DNA from 3 places in the Ruegeria sp. YKSD179 genome. Region 3 is predicted to be linked to each of the others. Evidence: riboswitches for the same ligand, from Rfam matches in the RefSeq annotation. Region 3 holds a riboswitch; each other region holds the start of a gene.
What was found. A riboswitch is a leader RNA that binds a small molecule or an ion and turns the genes downstream of it on or off. The one in region 3 is predicted to bind cobalamin.
Positions count from the first base shown of each region.

Region 1: another riboswitch for cobalamin. It lies ahead of AC2FNE_RS17520 (metal ABC transporter ATP-binding protein); the one in region 3 lies ahead of AC2FNE_RS17210 (hypothetical protein).
Region 2: another riboswitch for cobalamin. It lies ahead of AC2FNE_RS09150 (DUF1636 family protein); the one in region 3 lies ahead of AC2FNE_RS17210 (hypothetical protein).

Region 1 covers NZ_JBXWRL010000041.1:9,480-12,756, reverse strand. Annotated here, with positions in the region: gene AC2FNE_RS17525 (SLC13 family permease) at 1-909, opposite strand, end outside; cobalamin riboswitch at 1,149-1,358, shown strand; gene AC2FNE_RS17520 (metal ABC transporter ATP-binding protein) at 1,706-2,464, shown strand; gene AC2FNE_RS17515 (metal ABC transporter permease) at 2,457-3,277, shown strand, end outside.
Region 2 covers NZ_JBXWRL010000012.1:71,063-74,339, reverse strand. Annotated here, with positions in the region: gene AC2FNE_RS09160 (class I SAM-dependent methyltransferase) at 1-526, opposite strand, end outside; gene AC2FNE_RS09155 (NAD(P)-dependent oxidoreductase) at 682-1,641, opposite strand; cobalamin riboswitch at 1,789-1,996, shown strand; gene AC2FNE_RS09150 (DUF1636 family protein) at 2,081-2,464, shown strand; gene cobW (cobalamin biosynthesis protein CobW) at 2,468-3,277, shown strand, end outside.
Region 3 covers NZ_JBXWRL010000039.1:46,838-50,114, forward strand. Annotated here, with positions in the region: gene rsgA (ribosome small subunit-dependent GTPase A) at 1-1,011, shown strand, start outside; cobalamin riboswitch at 1,254-1,473, shown strand; gene AC2FNE_RS17210 (hypothetical protein) at 1,465-1,971, shown strand; gene AC2FNE_RS17215 (protein-tyrosine phosphatase family protein) at 1,974-2,477, opposite strand; gene AC2FNE_RS17220 (DNA polymerase III subunit gamma/tau) at 2,648-3,277, shown strand, end outside.

The DNA.
Region 1 (3,277 bases), on a different contig from region 3:
TTCAACTACCCATCGGCGGCCAATAATCGCTAACCTGCAAGGCGCGGCTATCTCAGCAGTCAGAACTTGCACCATAGATGTTTTACCACGGTAAAAAGTCGAAATGATGTAAAGATGGTTTTCGTGGTTTATGTCAGCAAGGATTTGGCCAACCAAAGGACTGTTTGCTGGAACGATGACTTCGAAAACGTCTGCTTTCAGACCATACACACGTTGTAAGTATTCCTGTGTGCCTTGTCCTGTTCCAGTATTATCCGAGCCGGTATCGTCAGGTAAAACCCAGCGGCCCAACAGCATAAAATAAAAAATTCCCGTCAGGATCAGTACGGCACCGACCGGCGTCACTGAAAACAAGCCAAACGGTTGCATTTTCTGATCGTCCGGCAATCCTTCGTTTGCGGTAAGGATCAAGTCGTTCAACAGGATAAGCGGCGAAGAACCCACCATTGTCATGGTGCCACCCAATATTGCGCAGAATCCCATGGGCATTAGCAAGCGGGACAAAGCGATGCCGGATCTGGACGAGATGCGGCTGACCACCGGCAGGAACAACGCCGCGGCACCAACGTTCTGCATAAATGACGAAATGACCCCTACAGTGCCGGACACGATCGGCAGAACCCGGCTTTCAGACGTGCCGCCGTATTTCAATATGACAGACGCGACCCGGTTCATAATACCTGTCTTGTCTAATCCAGCGCCCACAATCATGACTGCGATAATTGAGATCACGGCGTTTGATGCAAACCCATCAAAAAGGTGCGGAACGTTTGCAAGATTCTCCAACCCGGGCGCATAGCTAAGGAGGCCGATCAGAACGAGGACCAATATAGCGGAGAGGTCAATTCGTACTACTTCCGAAACAAACAGGAAAACGGTGAAGGCCAGCAGAGCACATACCACCCCCATTTCAAAAGAAAACGTCAATTGTTCCACTAAAACCACCCGGATAACGAATTTGGAGGGTTAGAAGAAAGTTAAGGCACTAGCTGTCATTTTGTCATTACCTTTCACAAAAAAGCAAAAATCTGGAAAAAGTTTCAGATCGCCCACAGTATAAAAATGACAGATTTACGGGGTAAACCGATCGAAATCTTTAACGTGGCCATTCGAAGAAACTTTAGGCCTTGGCGAATCAAACCAATTCGTGTTCTGTCGCCCGGATGGTTCCCGACCGCATTTGTCGGTTTGGGATAAAAGGGAACACGGTGCGGGCCCGCTTATGTGTCCAAATCCGAGACTGCCCCCGCAACTGTAGGCGGTGAGCAACCCGAGATCGTCCACTGGGCTTGGCCTGGGAAGGATCGGGAAAGCGATGACCCGTAAGTCAGGAGACCTGCCATCATAAGTGGAATCAACCTGGGCGGGGTGACCCAGAGGGGGGCTAAGATGTTCACAGCGGTTAATGCCGTCCAAAGAGCTGAATTTGTTTCACCTGTCCAATCGACAGCTGAAAAGCGTGCTTGCATTTCAAACCCACTTTTTAGAACACGCGAGACCGAGCGGTTACTTTCTATGTCCTCGTCGAAAGGCGCATTTCGGTCTACCTTTTCAGAATGGTTCAATGACTAATGCGGCGCGTGAAAGAACTTAAATCTGACGGGGCCAAGAGCCGCTGCCTCACCGAATTCAGCGTTGTGAACTTGATCATAGGCGCGTTGTTATTTTCGGCCATGCTTTGGTCCGCGATTTTCGCGGTGCTTTGATGTCTACAGTCCTGCAACTCCGAAATCTTTCGCTCGGCTACCGCGATCTGACTCTGTTTCGCCGTCTATCAATGGATATCGAATGTGGCACGACGCTGGCTGTTCTGGGTTCCAACGGATCGGGTAAAAGTACCTTTGTCAAAATGCTACTTGGTTTGATGGAACCACTGTCTGGAAACCTTAAGTGGCCCATGGGTAAACCGCGTGAAATCGGTTATTTGGCGCAGATGACGGAATTCGATCGGCGGTTTCCCTTGCGTGTTCGCGATCTTGCGGCAATGGGATCTTGGCGCGGATTTGGCCTTCGCTCAGGGTTGAACAACGCGTCCCGGGTTCGGGTGGAAACTGCGCTGGACGAGGTCGGTGTACTCGACATCGCGGATCGACCTCTGCACATGCTATCCGGAGGCCAGCTTCAGCGAACCCTGTTCGCGCGTGTGATCATGCAGGACGCGCCGCTGATACTGTTGGACGAACCATTTGCAGCGGTCGACCAAAGCACCGAGGCTCATTTGCTTTGGATAATCCGTCGATGGCAAGAAGAAGGGCGCGCTGTGGTATTGGTCGTTCACGATCTCTCATCTGTGCTGGACCATTGTAGCCACGCGCTGCTGCTGGGTAGGCAAGAGGCAACACACGGCACAGTAAACGATGTACTTACGCCTGACCGTTTAGTCGCTCAGGGCTATCTCTCGGAAAGTCAGGCATCTTGGATGTTCCGTAGTGCGCCTTCGATAGTGGAGCCCGCGAATGCTTGATCTTTTGACTGAGATGTGGAGCTTCACCTTTATGCGTCGTGCATTTGTTGCGACAACGGTTCTATCCGCATCGGTTGCCCCGGTTGGTGCATTTCTTGTACTGCGGCGCCTGTCGCTTGCTGGCGAAGCGATGGCTCATGCAATCACTCCGGGAATTGTAATTGGTTTCGTGACAACTGGCCTTTCAGTTATGTCACTGCTGATCGGCGGTCTAATCGCAGGTGTTGGCGTTGCTATTTTGACAGCTTTTTTGGCACGCAGAACGATACTACGCAGCGACGCTAGTCTTGCCTCACTTTACCTTATCGCACTGGCGGTCGGAATTTTCATATTGTCCGCGGCCGGTTCTGCTGTTCCTTTAAAAAGTTTTCTCTTTGGTTCAATTCTGGGTATCGACGATGCATCTTTGATACTCGTCGGCGGAGTGGCGACCGTGACTTTGATTTCCTTCGCCATTCTTTTGCGCCCGCTTATCGTAAGCACATGTGATCCTGTTTTCTTTGAGGCGCGGACACGGCGACCTTGGTTGACCGAGCAGGGGTTCATGTTGCTTTTGGTCCTGAACCTGCTGGCAGCATTCAAAACTCTGGGTACATTAATGGCCGTTGGCCTGATGATTCTGCCTGCTACAGCAGCCCGTTATTGGGCCAACACAATCACAGGGCAACTGGTTCTGGGATTTGTTTTCGCCCTGTCCAGTTGCTGGATCGGGCTGACATTGTCCTATTTGTTTCCGGAAACCCCGTCAGGCCCGGCAATAGTCCTGGTTTCAGGCTGTTTTTTCTTGGTGTCAGCCGTATTTGGTCCACTCGG
Region 2 (3,277 bases), on a different contig from region 3:
ACCTATTGAACTTCCCATTATTTCGGAAAAGCGTTTTAAAGCCTTTCGCCCTTTGATGCGGGTATTTGTCTTCAGGTGCCGCGCGGAAAAAAGTCTCGGGCACCGGGCGATTTACAAAGTCGTTTTGACCGCCTTGACCAAACATGCGCCAGCACATCGAGATCGCATCTGCATCGCCGCTAGCCGCGACAAAACTGCGAATGTCGCCTCCGGGCACGCGAACATTGATATATTCGTCGACGTCCAGACTTAGAATCCAATCCGAAGCAAGATAACTGGAGTGACTTCTGGCCTTTGAAAAAGCAACAGTCTGCGGTTTCTCCTTGGGACCGACCGGATTACGTTCGTGATGGACCCAACCCAATTCCTGCATCCGCTCGGCAATCGCATCAGTTCCATCGTCGCAGTCGTTCGTAAAGATCAGAATATCATCAAAGCCTATCGATCGGTTGTATGCCACCCAATCGATCATGAAAGGCCCTTCATTCTTCATCGTTGTCACGATGAGAAATGTTTCATCCGTCATTCTTTGCTCTCTTGCCTGTACCACCCACGGATTATTGATTTTGTGTTTAAATTACAGCTTGGTTTTTGTCCAATCTGGATGGTGGTTGGCGGAATTAGCGCGGTGATCCGAATTGGCCCATGCCCCCGACCTTGCTTAAGATCGCTCGAGGTTGGTTACCCAGCTGCTCCTCGGTTGGCTGGGATCACCTCATAACCCGGCTCTTCTGGTTCATCGTCTTCCATCTCGGCGGGAAAACCGGGTGCTCGGATGTCCAATCCAGTCGCTTCCTCCAGTCGCCGTATGATATTGGGTGATAATTCCCTGTCGCCGTAACGCGCTATGCCGTCTTCGAAAATTTTTATCATCAGCGGGTTTATCTCAAGCGGAACGCCCGCGCGATCGGCAACGTCCTGAAACAGGCCAATGTCTTTTTTAACCAAATCCATCGTGAACGAGATATCACGGGAACCGTTCAAAATGACCTGACTTTCGGTTTCATGAACAAAAGATGTGCCCGACGAAATCTTGATTGCCTCATAGGTCGTGTTCAGGTCCATCCCAGCAGCTTTCGCAGTAACCAATGCCTCGGCGCATGTTATCAGGTTCGCCGTAGCGAGGTAGTTGGTAAGAACTTTCAATACAGAGGCCGACCCCAGCTCTCCAGTGTGCAGCACACGTCTACCCATTGTCGTTAGGAAGGGCAAAATCAGATCGAACGTACCTCGGTCGCAACCTGCAAAGATAGAAATGTTACCCGTGGCTGCTCGGTGGCATCCGCCAGAAACCGGACAGTCGACGGCAGATCCTCCTCGGTCGATAACCTGGGCCCCAAGCCGTTTGACCTCGGCCTCGTCGGTTGTGGACATCTCCATCCAAATTTTACCGTTTCCGACCTCAGGCAACATCATTTGCATTACCGCGTCTGATGCTGCAGGTGACGGCAAGCAAGTAATCACTGCGTCGCAATCACGCATCATCTGTGCCGGATCTTTTGCAGCCTTGGCTCCTTTGGCAACGAAGTCGCTGACAAGATCCGAATTCAGGTCATGCACGGTCAGATCGATGCCGTTGCGCAGCAGCGACCCCGAGAGTTTTCCGCCCACATTTCCAAGACCGATGAAACCAACTTTCATAAAGCGTCACTCCATGCTCGCACTCTTGCGGACATGCCAGCACGAGACAGTGGCGCACGTCGTGCCGCCCACCGACGCTGGCAGGTCGTTTTTAACCCCCCAATGCAATCCAGTGAAGCGACTCGCTTGACAAGGCGCCTGCAGGTGCCGCATGTCCGATCCGTTGGTGTCTGCAACAGCAGATGAAAAGGGAATGCGTCAGCGGGTTAAACCGTCAAACGCAGCCGCCCCCGCGACCGTGACCGGAGAGGGTGCCCAATGCCACTGGCCCGAATGGCCGGGAAGGCGGGACACCTGCCAGAGGCCTCCTCTGACATCCGTAAGCCGGGAGACCTGCCAGCGCCCGAAATCCAGACCGGACGGGGTGTTCCGGTGTCGGGACCATTGCGAACAGCGTGGCCCGCATGAGACCCCGTCCCCCACGTACCGCAGAAGGGGGATGAGAGAAGTGACAGAAACCGCACCAGTCGAACTGCTGGTTTGCACGACTTGTCGGCGCGGGCTTCCCATCGAGGATGACACCCAACGCCCCGGAACAGTGCTCCATCGGGCTTTAAAGCAGGCCGACTTGCCTTCTGGCGTAACACTAAAGGCGGTCGAGTGCCTTTCAAATTGTAATCAGGGGTGTTCCATCGTCCTGCGTGGTGGACCGACACGTTGGACCTTTGTCTATGAGAACCTGAACGAAATTGATCATATTGAGACGATTGTCGATGGCGCCACCAAGTACCTCGCCACAGGTGACGGCTTGGTCAAATGGCGTGAACGTCCTGAACATTTCCGCAAAAACTGTGCGGCCCGCATTCCACCGATTGGAGCCTGACAAATGAGCAACCTAGAAAAACTTCCCGTTACTGTGATCACTGGCTTTTTGGGTTCAGGCAAGACCACACTGGTCCGCCATCTGATGCAGAACCCTCAGGGTAAGCGTCTGGCTGTTGTGGTGAACGAGTTTGGCGATGTGGGTGTCGACGGTGACATTCTGAAATCATGCGCCATTCCGGATTGTCCAGCCGAAAACATTATGGAACTGGCCAATGGCTGTATTTGCTGCACTGTGGCCGACGACTTCATCCCGACTATCGAAGCGCTGATGGCGCTCGAGCCGCGCCCCGATCATATCCTGATTGAAACCTCAGGGCTGGCATTGCCCAAGCCATTGCTAAAGGCGTTTGACTGGCCGGATATCCGGTCAAAAATTACCGTTGACGGGGTAATTGCATTGGCGGATGCCGAAGCAGTTGCTGCAGGTCGGTTTGCGCCAAATGTCGAAGCCGTGGATGCCCAGCGCATGGCAGACGACTCGATTGACCATGAAACGCCACTGTCCGAGGTGTTTGAGGATCAGATTTCGTGCGCCGACATTATCCTGCTAACCAAACCTGATCTGGCCGGTCCCGAAGGCGTAGCCAAGGCGCGCGCGATCATCGCAGCCGAAGCCCCGCGCTCCCTGCCTGTTGTCGAGGTTGCCGAAGGTGCAGTAGATGTGCGCGTGGTCCTTGGTCTCGAAGCCGCAGCCGAAGATGATATGGATGCCCGTCCATCGCATCATGACGGTCACGATGATCACGAACACGATGATTTTGAAAGCATTATCGTCGATCTTCCTGAACAGAGCGATCCAGCAGATCTGGTC
Region 3 (3,277 bases):
GACCTTGGATGGTCCTCTCATTTTGCCGCACAACACGCGGTTGATGCCTCACTGAATCCATATCGTATTTCAGCGGTTCATCGAGATCGCCTTATAGGCCTATCGCCTGAGGGCGAGGTGCCTTTAACGACCCCAAATCAGTCGACCGGAGATTTTGCTGTCGGCGACTGGGTACTGGCCGATGAACATGGTCGCATTCAGCGTTTGTTGGAACGTCGCAGCCTGCTTCAAAGACGTGCAGCTGGTACAAATGCCAAGTCACAGTTAATTGCAGCAAATGTCGACGTCTTGTTCATCGTCAGCTCTTGCAACGCTGATTTCAACCTGCCTCGGCTCGAACGATATCTGGCGCTGGCACATCAGGCGGGATGTTATCCTGTGATTGTCTTAACCAAGGCCGATACCTGCAAGGACGTAGCAGACTATAGTTCGCGTGCTGAAAGCCTGGCTCCATTCATAACTGTCTTGAGTGTAAATGCGCTGGATGCGGCTGATATCCAACATCTTCTGTCATGGTGCCCAACGGGTCAGACTGGCGCTCTGGTCGGGTCCTCGGGCGTTGGAAAGACGACGCTGGCAAACGGGATGACCGGTCAGTCCAACACAACGGCTGGTATCCGCGAAGATGATGCGCGAGGACGGCACACAACGACCTCGCGCGCCCTTATCAAGATGCGAAACGGCGGATGGCTTATCGATACACCTGGAATGCGGGCATTGCGGTTGCTCAATGCCGAAGAGGGTGTAGATGAAGTGTTTTCGGAGGTTATCGACCTCGCGAGAGCGTGCCGATTTTCTGATTGCCAACATTTGTCAGAACCCGGTTGCGCCATTCAGGCAGCTATCACCGCGGGAGAATTGGATGCCGCACGGCTTGATCGTTGGCGCAAGTTGCGACGTGAGGAATTGCACAATTCAGAATCCGTCGCGCAAGCCCGCGCTCGAGACAAGGCATTCGGCAAAATGGTAAGGTCCGTTATGCTGGACAAGAAGGCACAAAAGCGGATTTAAAATTTGGGCGCCGCGCAACCGGCGCCCAATATTCATGCCGGTATCATCCGGGGACAAACAGCTGCATTTCCATATGCAACGACCACTAGGTGTTCGACCTATCGTAATCCGAAGTCTAAAGGTTCCAACTGAGTGAACCGATAAAACCCTATGTTTGGATTTACCTTGCGTTTTTCTCCCTGAGTTTGAGCCTTAAGCTCACACTCCAGAATACAGCAAGCTTGACTTGGGTGTGGTTTGGCCATTAGCCGTTGGCTGATGGTTTCCCTGCCCTCGATTGAGGACGGGATTAAAAGGGAACACGGTGCGACCTTCCTGGGATACCGGAATGGTTCAAGTCCGAGACTGCCCCCGCAACTGTAAGCGGAAAGCGATGCCGAAATACCACTGGCCAACAGGCTGGGAAGGTCGGCAAAGCGACGACCCGCAAGTCAGGAGACCTGCCATCAAAAAATGAAACCGAAACTCGGGCGGGGCGTCCGGTTGGGGTCAGACCGTGATACGCGGGTCTTCCCGAACAAAGCCCATCGTCCAATGTGCGGAGGGCACATCATGATCTGGAACACGAAAACACATCGATTTACGGCCACGATTTGCCATCGCACGGGCACCGCGTGCCCTGCGATGGCACGCACGGGCCGTGAGCTGGCTAAATCCATCTTAGCCTCGGGACGGAGTGCAACGCGCGATATCGAAATCGAAGGCAGCGTTGAACTGGCGTATTGCAAAAACGGATGCACCGCAAAGTTTCGTGCACGGGTGGACGAAGTGCGCCTTTATTGCGGAGTGGAAACTGACACCCAAATGGATCTGTTAGATACCTTTGCCGAGCTAATGTTTGGGACAGATTTTGGTATCCTGCCATCTAGTGCGACATACAATCCCCCATGCGCCATGCTCCAGGCGCTAACGATATCTGAAATAGATGTGGCTGAACCAGATTACTGTGCGATCCTCTAGGGCTATTGCGCCGCGAAAACGACAGCCGGCGCTGTCGCCCAATGCATTTGGTCATCAGTCTCAACCGCACAGGGGCGAAGGGCCCTTAATCGCGTCAGCGCCGTATCGGGATTTTCGCCGCATTCGACCATTAATCGGAGTACGACCATTCCCGAACGACCGCACCCGCCGCGGCAATGAACCAAGACGCGACCACCGCCGGAGAGCGCTTGCCGCGCTGATGCGCTGGCAACACCCCAGCGTTTGCGGATTTCCGCCGATGGTGCCCCAAAATCCTCGACCGGAAGGTGAACCCAACGGCTGGCGCGGCTTTGTACGTCGCGTCCAAAGTCGCGAGCGCCGTCCATGATCATCTCAACTTCAGTCGCCATCGAGATCACAAGACCCGGACGCCAGCCGGAAATCATCTCAAGATCACCGGAATAATCACCATTCCGCCCAGGCATTGAGGTTAGCGCAAGTGTGCCACCGCCCACTTGCAACGCATGAATCACCATTTGAGACATCTTGCCGTTCCCCCCGAAACGTTACCCAGTAAGTCTTACGCGTGACATCAGACTCGGTGATTTTAACTCTGCCAGCGCAGTTTCCAAAACAAAATCCTGCTTACCCGCTGTGGACGCGGACGACAGGGGCCTCTACGCTGCGGTCTGAATACGAATCCGCGAAAGCAGACATGACCGACACGCCCAGCCCCGCCTATCAGGTTCTCGCCCGAAAATATCGTCCCGAAACCTTTGCCGATCTGGTGGGGCAGGACGCTATGGTTCGGACGCTAAAGAACGCGTTTGCAGCAGACAGGATCGCGCAGGCTTTTATCATGACCGGTATTCGAGGCACCGGTAAGACGACAACAGCCAGAATAATAGCCAAGGGCATGAACTGTATCGGCCCTGACGGCGAAGGCGGACCAACGACTGAACCATGCGGTCAATGCGAACATTGCATAGCGATAATGGAAGGCCGCCATGTTGACGTCATGGAGATGGATGCCGCCAGCCGCACGGGTGTGAACGATATCCGAGAAATCATCGACAGCGTACGTTACCGCGCAGCGAGCGCGCGCTATAAGATTTATATAATCGACGAAGTTCACATGCTGTCGACCAGCGCTTTTAACGCGCTGCTCAAGACTCTGGAAGAACCGCCCGAGCATGTGAAATTCATCTTTGCCACGACGGAAATCCGAAAGGTCCCGGTGACCGTCCTGTCGCGATGCCAACGGTTTGACCTACGTCGGATCGAGCCCGAGGATATGATCGCACTTCTCCGCCGGATCGCGGCGGCGGAAGACACTAAAATCGCA